2 regions of the Agrobacterium bohemicum genome follow, and region 2 is predicted to be linked to the other one. Evidence: riboswitches for the same ligand, from Rfam matches in the RefSeq annotation. Region 2 holds a riboswitch; the other holds the start of a gene.
The links. Region 2 has a riboswitch for thiamine pyrophosphate ahead of thiC (phosphomethylpyrimidine synthase ThiC). Riboswitches for the same ligand answer to the same signal wherever they lie in the genome.

Region 1: linked by a shared signal. The riboswitch ahead of thiB (thiamine ABC transporter substrate binding subunit) and the one ahead of thiC (phosphomethylpyrimidine synthase ThiC) in region 2 are both predicted to bind thiamine pyrophosphate.

The regions. Positions count from the first base shown of each region.
Region 1 is NZ_KQ961025.1:185,915-190,362, reverse strand. Features, by position in the region: gene ATO67_RS06565 (thiamine diphosphokinase) at 1-499, shown strand, start outside; gene ATO67_RS06560 (ABC-F family ATP-binding cassette domain-containing protein) at 504-2,324, shown strand; TPP riboswitch at 2,382-2,491, shown strand; gene thiB (thiamine ABC transporter substrate binding subunit) at 2,534-3,547, shown strand; gene thiP (thiamine/thiamine pyrophosphate ABC transporter permease ThiP) at 3,557-4,448, shown strand, end outside.
Region 2 is NZ_KQ961025.1:63,830-68,277, reverse strand. Features, by position in the region: gene ATO67_RS06045 (amino acid--[acyl-carrier-protein] ligase) at 1-294, opposite strand, end outside; gene ATO67_RS06040 (acyl-CoA dehydrogenase family protein) at 299-1,480, opposite strand; gene ATO67_RS06035 (acyl carrier protein) at 1,480-1,731, opposite strand; TPP riboswitch at 1,897-2,008, shown strand; gene thiC (phosphomethylpyrimidine synthase ThiC) at 2,109-3,932, shown strand; gene thiO (glycine oxidase ThiO) at 3,934-4,448, shown strand, end outside.

The DNA.
Region 1 (4,448 bases), 120 kb from region 2:
TGATTTCGACTCCTCCGACACAGCCCTGAGAGAGCGCTGGCCGGATGTCGAGCAGCAACCGTTCCCGGCTGCCAAAGGTGTGACGGATGGTGAGATTGCCGTATCGGAAGCGTTGTCACGCGGCGCAACGCGGCTGACACTGGTGGGCGCGCTGGCGGGCGAGCGTTCGGATCATGCGCTGTTTCATCTGCTCTACGCGGTGTCACTGGCCGAGCGCGGTTTCGAGGTGGTGCTGACATCGGGTGATGAGGAGGCCTATCCGCTGATGGAAGGCACATCCGAACTCGATCTTCCCTCGGGATCACTGTTCTCAGTTGCCGGTTTTACGGCGCTGGAAGGGCTCGATATCGACAATGCCCGCTATCCGCTCGCCAATTTCGCGCTTGCTTTCGGCTCGTCGCGCACTATTTCCAACGTGGCGGAAGGGCCGTTGCGCCTTCGCCTTCAAAGCGGCAAAGCCATAGTGCTTGCCCGTCCTTATGATTTGACCGGAGCCTGAACCCTTGGCACCCCCTATTCTAAAACTCGACGACATCATGCTGACCTTCGGCGTTACACCGCTGCTCAATGGTGCAAACCTGCAAGTGGAGCCGGGGGATCGCATCTGCCTTGTCGGCCGCAACGGCTCCGGTAAATCGACGCTGATGAAGATCGCCGCCGGTCTGGTCGAGGCGCAATCGGGGGAGATTTTTCGGCATCCTTCGGCCACCATTCGGTATCTTGATCAGGCACCGGATTTTGCAGGTTACGAGACGGTTCAGGCCTATGCCGAAGCGGGTCTGGGACCGGGAGATGACGCTTACCGCGTAACCTATCTGCTTGAACATCTGGGGCTGACTGGGCAGGAGCATCCGTCGAGCCTTTCGGGCGGTGAGGCACGTCGCGCCGCACTCGTTCGCGTGATGGCACCGGAACCCGATATTCTGATGCTGGACGAGCCGACCAACCATCTCGACCTGCCGACAATCGAATGGCTGGAAGGTGAATTGCAGCAGACGCGCAGCGCGCTCGTCTTGATTTCGCATGACCGTCGCTTTCTGGAGAAAGTGTCCAATTCCACCGTCTGGCTGGATCGCGGCCAGGCGCGCCGCCTCAGTCGTGGTTTTGGCCATTTCGAAGAGTGGCGCGATAAGGTTCTGGAAGAGGAAGAGCTGGAACAGCACAAACTCGGCAAGGCCATCGAGCGTGAAGAGCACTGGATGCGCTATGGCGTGACCGCGCGCCGCAAGCGCAACATGCGCCGCGTGGGCGAACTTCAGGCGATGCGCGCCGACTACCGCGGCCATAAGGGGCCGACGGGTTCCGTGCAGGCGACGGCGGCTGAGGGCCGTGAGTCCGGCAAACTCGTCATCGAAGCGGATCAGATTACCAAGGCTTATGGGGAGCGTACCATCGTTGCACCGTTTTCGCTGCGTGTTCATCGCGGCGATTGCATCGGCTTCGTTGGGCCGAACGGTGCCGGCAAGACGACGCTTTTGAAGATGCTGACCGGGCAGCTCGAGCCTGACACGGGGAAGGTCAAGCTCGGTACCAATCTGGAAGTTGCGACGCTGGACCAGAAGCGTGAGGATTTGAACCCGAACGATACGCTGGCGCATTACCTGACCGACGGGCGCGGTGAAAACCTTCTGGTCAATGGCGAGTTGAAACACGTAACCGGATACATGAAGGACTTTCTGTTCCAGCCGGAGCAGGCCCGCACACCGATCCGCAATCTGTCCGGTGGGGAGCGCGCGCGCCTGATGCTGGCGCGCATTCTGGCCCGCCCGACGAACCTTCTGATCCTCGATGAGCCGACCAATGATCTCGATATTGAAACGCTCGATCTGTTGCAGGAGATCGTCTCCGGCTTTTCCGGCACTGTCATTCTCGTCAGCCATGACCGTGACTTTCTGGACCGGACCGTCACCTCCACCATTGCACCCGTAAACCCGGATGCACCGGATGGCCGATGGATCGAATATGCTGGTGGTTATTCGGATATGATGGCGCAGCGCAAAGGTGCCTCGGACGAAAAGAAAAGAGCTGAAAAGCAGGAAAAGGCAAAATCTGTTTCGAATGCAGGCGCCGAACCCGCTAAAGCCAAAGGCAAGATGTCCTTCAAGCAGAAATTCGCGCTCGAAAATCTGCCCAGGGAGATGGAAAAGACCCAGTTGGAGATCGCCCAGCGAGAAGAGCGCATGGCTGATCCCAATTTGTTTGCCAAGAACCCGACCGTTTTCAATACGCTGGCAAATGAGATGTCGAAGCTGCGCGAAAAGCTTGAGACCATGGAAGAAGAGTGGCTGGAGCTGGAAATGTTGCGGGAGCAACTGGAAAACTAAAGGCCGGTGGTGTCAACGCCATCTTGCCAATTCACTGATCACCGATTACACATTTGCCTAGATCTAACGGGGTGCTTTGTCCTATCCGGGACAAGGCTGAGAGGTTTGGCCAACCCGAAGAACCTGATCCGGTTAACACCGGCGGAGGGATTAGACGGCTTCCATTCAGACGCCTGTTCCCCGTTGCCCATTTCGAGGAGGTGCTCTTGATGTATCGTCGTTTTTTCCTGCATTCGCTTGTCGCTGCGTCCGTTTTGCTGCCCGCTATTGCCGTGGCGCAAGATAAAAAGACGCTGACGGTCTATACCTACGAAAGCTTCGTTTCCGAATGGGGTCCAGGTCCCAAGGTGAAGGCTGCTTTTGAAGAAACGTGCAACTGCACCGTCAATTTCGTGGGCGTTGCCGATGGTGTTGCGCTGTTGAACCGGCTGAAACTGGAAGGCCCCGGCTCCAAGGCGGATGTCGTCGTCGGCCTTGATACCAATCTCATCGCGGAAGCCAAGCAGACCGGTATTTTCGAGGTATCTGGTGTCGATCCGTCCGCAGCCAAGGTGCCGGGTGACTTCAAGGATGACGTCTTCGTGCCCTATGATTATGGCCACTTCGCCGTCGTCTACGACACGCAGACGCTGAAAAATCCACCGAAAAGCCTCAAGGAACTGGTCGAGGGCGATCCATCGCAGAAAATTGCGATCCAGGACCCGCGCACATCGACGCCGGGCCTCGGACTGTTGCTGTGGGTGAAATCCGTCTATGGCGACACGGCACCGGAAGCCTGGGCTAAACTCAAGAACCGCGTGCCGACCGTCACTCCCGGCTGGTCGGAATCCTACGGCCTGTTCACCAAGGGCGAAGTGCCGATGGTGCTATCCTACACCACGTCGCCTGCCTATCATATGGTTGCGGAAAAGACGGATCGCTATCAGGCGGCCAGTTTCGAGGAGGGTCATTATATCCAGATCGAAGTGGCCGGTATCTTGAAGAATGCGCCTGAAAAGGAACTGGCAAAGCAGTTTCTCGCTTTCATGCTGACCACAGGTTTTCAGGATGCCATTCCGGAAAACAACTGGATGATGCCGGTAGCCGCAACCTCTGCGCCGCTGCCGGACGCTTTCTCCAAGCTGGTCCAGCCTACGAAGACATTCCTGATGGACCCGGAAGTGGTGGCGAAAAACCGCAAGGCATGGATCGACGAATGGCTTACGGCCATGAGCGTGAAGTAATCATCCGCCATGATACAGCGTCGCGACAGTCGCAGGTTCATCTATAGCGGAGCGGTGGCATTTGCTGCGGTTCTGCTGTTCATGGGCCTTGCTGTTGCGGCCTTGCTGTCTTTCGATGCCGGGGCGTCATCGGCCGCATTGTTCGATACCTACACGTTGCGCATTCTAAGGTTTACGCTCTGGCAAGCATCCCTATCCACGATGATTTCCCTCGTTCTCGGGCTGCCGGTGGCGCTAGCTCTCGCCCGCCAGCGGGATTTTCCCGGCCGTATCTGGATCGTCAGGCTGATGGCGGTGCCGATGGGTCTGCCCGTTATCGTAGGCGCGCTCGGTATCATCGCAATATGGGGCAGGCAGGGCGTTCTCAACACTGCCCTGTTGACTTTGGGGGCAGACCAGCCCTTCAGCATCTATGGTCTTTCTGGCATCCTCATTGCCCATGTCTTTTTCAATCTTCCATTGGCCGTGCGCTTTTTTCTAGCGGGCCTCGAACGCGTGCCGGATGAATATTGGCGCATGAGTGCAAGCCTTGGTCTTGGACCCGTCTCAACTTTTCGCTTCATCGAATGGCCAGCAATTGCGAAACTCGTTCCGGGTATGGCGGGGCTTATCTTCATGCTGTGCGCGACGAGTTTTACCCTCGTTCTGCTGCTGGGCGGCGGACCGTCCGCAACGACAATCGAAGTGGCGATTTATCAGGCCCTGCGTTTCGATTTTGACCCGCCCCGCGCCATTGCGCTGTCGTTGATGCAGATCGGTATAACGGGCGTTCTGCTGGCTTTATTGGCACTTTTGCCCTCTGCTGATGCGGAGGTTCAGACGCATGGTCGCGCGGTGCGCCGGTTCGATGGAATGAATGTTTCAGCTCGGATATGGGATGGGACTATTATTCTCTTGGCGC
Region 2 (4,448 bases):
GCTTTTGATAAGGCTGACATGATCCAGCTCGCAGCCGCAGAAGGAGTGGACGGTGCCTGCCAGTTGCGGGAAGCTTTTCATGTAGCCGCTTTTTTCAAAATAGGCACGGTTGATGCCGGGCGGGAAGCGGATAACTTCGGCTTTATCTGCGCCGCCGACCGTTCCGATCAGGCGCTCAAAACCGGCAATCACGTCTTCGAACTGGCCGCTACGACCATAGAGGCCATCGACGCCGGTATCGATCAGCAGGCCTTTGTCAAACAGGCGATCGAGAAAAGATGTTTGCATGTCCATGATCTTATCCCGAAAGGCTGGTGTCCTGCTTCTGGACGAGCAGGAGATTGGCGGAGTTGCTGAGAATTCTGTCGTTGGAGATCATCAGTTGCGCCGAATGCGCATCACGCAGGTGACGACCGAGGCTATAAGGCGTACCGTTTTTGTAGCCCATGATGCCGCAGATCAGCATGGCGTGATTGATGATCTCGATAATGGTTTCCGACGAGCAAATCTTGACGTTGTTCATGGCGATGGCAAACCCCATCGACATCAGCTTGTCGGGATCGGATTTGGTGGCCTCATAGGCTTTGAGACCAGCAATGACGTTCGATTTGACGGTCTGAAGCTTGCTCGACACTTCTGCCAGACGAATGGCACCTGGTGGCGTGACGCCGGGCGATTTGCGCGCCGCTGCACGAACGAAGGCTTGTGCACGCAAAACCGCGTCAGAGGCAATTCCATACCAGACGCCGCTCCACAAAAGATGGGATGTCGCCAGCATGGATTGCGCTGCAATTTCGGCGAAAGGCTTGGAGAAAATCTGCTCGGAAGGTGCGCTTCCCTTGAACAGGAAGCCATCGGAACAGGTTCCGCGCATGCCGAGCGTGTCCCAAATATGGGTCCGTTCGAGCGTGTACTGGTCCTTCAGGAAAACGGTCATGACCTGATCGCTGGGTGCCGCTGCGTCATTGGCACGCGAGGTAATCAGAATGGCATCGGCATGCGTGCCATAGGAAATTACGGTGGCGTCTTTTTCCAAGGTGCAGTCGGGACCGTTAACTTCGATGGCACAGATGGAATTGCGCATGTTTCCGCCGATACCGCCTTCGGTGGTGGCAGACGCCAAAAGCAATTGTTCTGATGCCACGCGGCGCATGAAGGCAACATGCCATTCACTGTCTTCGCCATGTTCCACAAGGCTGGAGGCCTTGATGTGGTGCATCGCGAAGATCATCGCCGTTGCGGAACAGGATTGGCCGAGAATGCAGCAGATATCGGCAATTTGCGCGATGCTTGCACTTTCACCGCCCAGATGAACAGGTACTTGAATGCCTAAAAGCCGTTCCGAACGAAGCGCATCAACGGCTTCTATTGGAAAACGTGCGGCGGTATCGACATCGTCGGCATGCCGTGCGGCGATCGACGCGACACGGGAGGCGCGCGCCGAGAGCGTCGCATCAGGCGGGGCGACGGAGACGTTCATCACGCGGCCTCTTTGCCATCAAGAATGGTTTTGACCGTGTCTTCGATGGCCTTGATGCTGGCGAAAGACTTCCGGTTGAGCATGCTATCGGGAAATTCGATGTCGAATGCATCTTCTATGCCAAGCATCAGTTGCACGGATGCAAAAGAAGAAAGTCCAGCTGCGTAAAGGTCAGCCTCATCTTCGATGGTATCGACGGGCACCGGGAGTTGGCCGAATTTCGACAGTATTTCACGAATAGTTGAATTCATTCTGAGTAGTCTCCCTTCACAGCGCGTCATCATAACGCATTCTTGGAGTTACGCTCCAAAAAATAACATTCGAATAAATGGATGGGTTAACTTAGTGTAACTTTCTGTTTTTCGACAACCATCCACAGATGACTTGACAAATTTCTGCGTCGGGTTTCTGATTGCGGCATTCACCAGGGGAGTCCCGGCAAGGGGCTGAGATACTGCTAGCGCGCGCAGTGACCCGTTGAACCTGATCCAGTTCATACTGGCGTAGGGACGGTGCAAACGCGGGAACAGCAGTTCGGCTTTGCCGAAATGCGTCGTTATTCGTTCACGTGGTTTTTCGTCTTCATGCTCGAACTGGGTCTCCACTGTTTTTGCTTTGGAGCCTCACGATGAACATTGCCACTAAAAATCCTACCCCTGTCGTTACCACCGGCCCGCTACCCGCTTCGACCAAGGTCTACAAGCCGGGTATCATCCACCCTCACATCCGCGTACCCATGCGCGAAATCGCCGTGCATCCCACGGCGGGCGAACCACCGGTTACAGTCTACGATTCCTCCGGTCCCTACACCGATCCATCCCACACAGTCAGCATCGACGGTGGCTTGCCACGTGTGCGTCATGACTGGGTTGTTGCGCGTGGCGATGTCGAAGCTTACGCGGGCCGCCATGTTAAACCTGAAGACAACGGCTTTGCCACCGGCGAGCGTTTGACGCCGGAGTTTTCCCTCCGCCACCAGCCCTTGAAGGCCAAGGACGGCAAAGCTGTCACGCAGCTTGCCTATGCGCGGGCGGGTATCATCACGCCTGAGATGGAATTTATTGCCATTCGCGAGAATATTGGACGCGAAGCAGCCAAGGAAACGTTGGCCCGCGATGGTGAGAGCTTTGGCGCACATATTCCCGATCTCGTAACGGCTGAATTCGTGCGTCAGGAAGTGGCGGCGGGCAGGGCGATTATCCCTGCCAACATCAACCACCCTGAAGCGGAGCCGATGATCATTGGACGTAACTTCCTCGTCAAGATCAATGCCAATATCGGTAACTCGGCCGTCACGTCTTCCATGGCGGATGAGGTCGACAAGATGGTCTGGGCCATCCGCTGGGGTGGCGATACCGTTATGGACCTCTCCACCGGCCGCAACATTCACAACATTCGCGAATGGATCATCCGCAATTCGCCGGTGCCGATTGGAACCGTGCCGCTCTATCAAGCGCTGGAAAAGGTGAACGGTATTGCGGAAGACCTGAACTGGGAGGTTTTCCGCGATACGCTGATCGAGCAGGCTGAGCAGGGTGTCGATTACTTCACCATCCATGCTGGCGTGCGGCTTCATTACATCCCGCTCACCGTCAACCGTGTCACCGGCATCGTGTCGCGCGGGGGTTCAATCATGGCCAAGTGGTGTCTGCATCACCACAAGGAATCATTCCTCTACGAGCATTTCGAAGAGATTTGCGACATCTGCCGCGCTTATGATGTGTCGTTTTCGCTGGGTGATGGGCTGCGGCCCGGCTCTATCGCCGATGCAAACGATGCGGCACAATTTGCCGAGCTCGAAACGCTGGGCGAGTTGACGCAGATCGCCTGGGCTAAAGATTGTCAGGTCATGATCGAAGGCCCCGGCCATGTGCCGATGCACAAGATCAAGGAAAACATGGACAAGCAGCTCAAGGTCTGTGGCGAAGCGCCCTTCTACACGCTTGGGCCTCTGACAACCGATATTGCGCCGGGCTATGACCACATCACCTCCGGCATCGGTGCGGCGATGATCGGCTGGTTTGGTACCGCGATGCTTTGTTATGTCACACCGAAGGAGCATCTGGGTCTGCCGGATCGTAATGACGTGAAGGTCGGTGTTATCACCTACAAAATTGCCGCCCACGCTGCCGATCTTGCCAAGGGGCATCCGGCGGCGCAGATCCGCGATAATGCGCTGTCGCGCGCCCGCTTCGAATTCCGCTGGGAAGACCAGTTCAACCTGTCGCTCGACCCGGAAACGGCACGGTCGTTCCATGACGAGACCTTACCGAAGGAGGCGCATAAGGTCGCGCATTTCTGCTCCATGTGCGGGCCGAAATTCTGCTCCATGCGCATTTCGCACGACATCCGCGCCGAGGCACAGAAGGAAGGTCTGGAGGTTATGGCGCAGAAATTCCAGCAGGGCGGCGATCTCTATATGCCGTTGGAAAAGCCGGTCGCGGGGGAATGAGATGCGCATTCTCGTCAAAGGGGCAGGCGTTGCCGGTCTGACGGCTGCTCTGGAACTTGTCCGCCATGGGATGGAGGTCGCGGTTTGCGATCTTGCCAACCAACCGGGGCGCGGTGCGTCCTGGTATGCGGGCGGCATGCTGGCGCCTTGGTGCGAGCGCGAAAGCGCCGAGGAAGCCGTGCTGACGCTTGGCCAATCAGCGCTCGACTGGTGGGATGAGGCGACGCCGGGGCTGGTCAAACGCAACGGCACGCTGGTTGTGGCCCCTGCGCGGGACAAGGCGGAACTGTCGCGGTTTGCTTCTCGCACGACCGGTTATCGATGGGTTGATGAGGACGAGATTGCTACGCTGGAGCCCGATCTCGCGGGGCGTTTCCGTAAGGGGCTGTTTTTCGAAGGCGAGGGGCATCTCGATCCACGCTTGGCTCTCTTGGCACTTTATGAACGCGTTGTCTTGATGGGTACCGGCTTCCATTTCGGCGGTGACGCGCCAGATGGAACCACATTCGATCACGT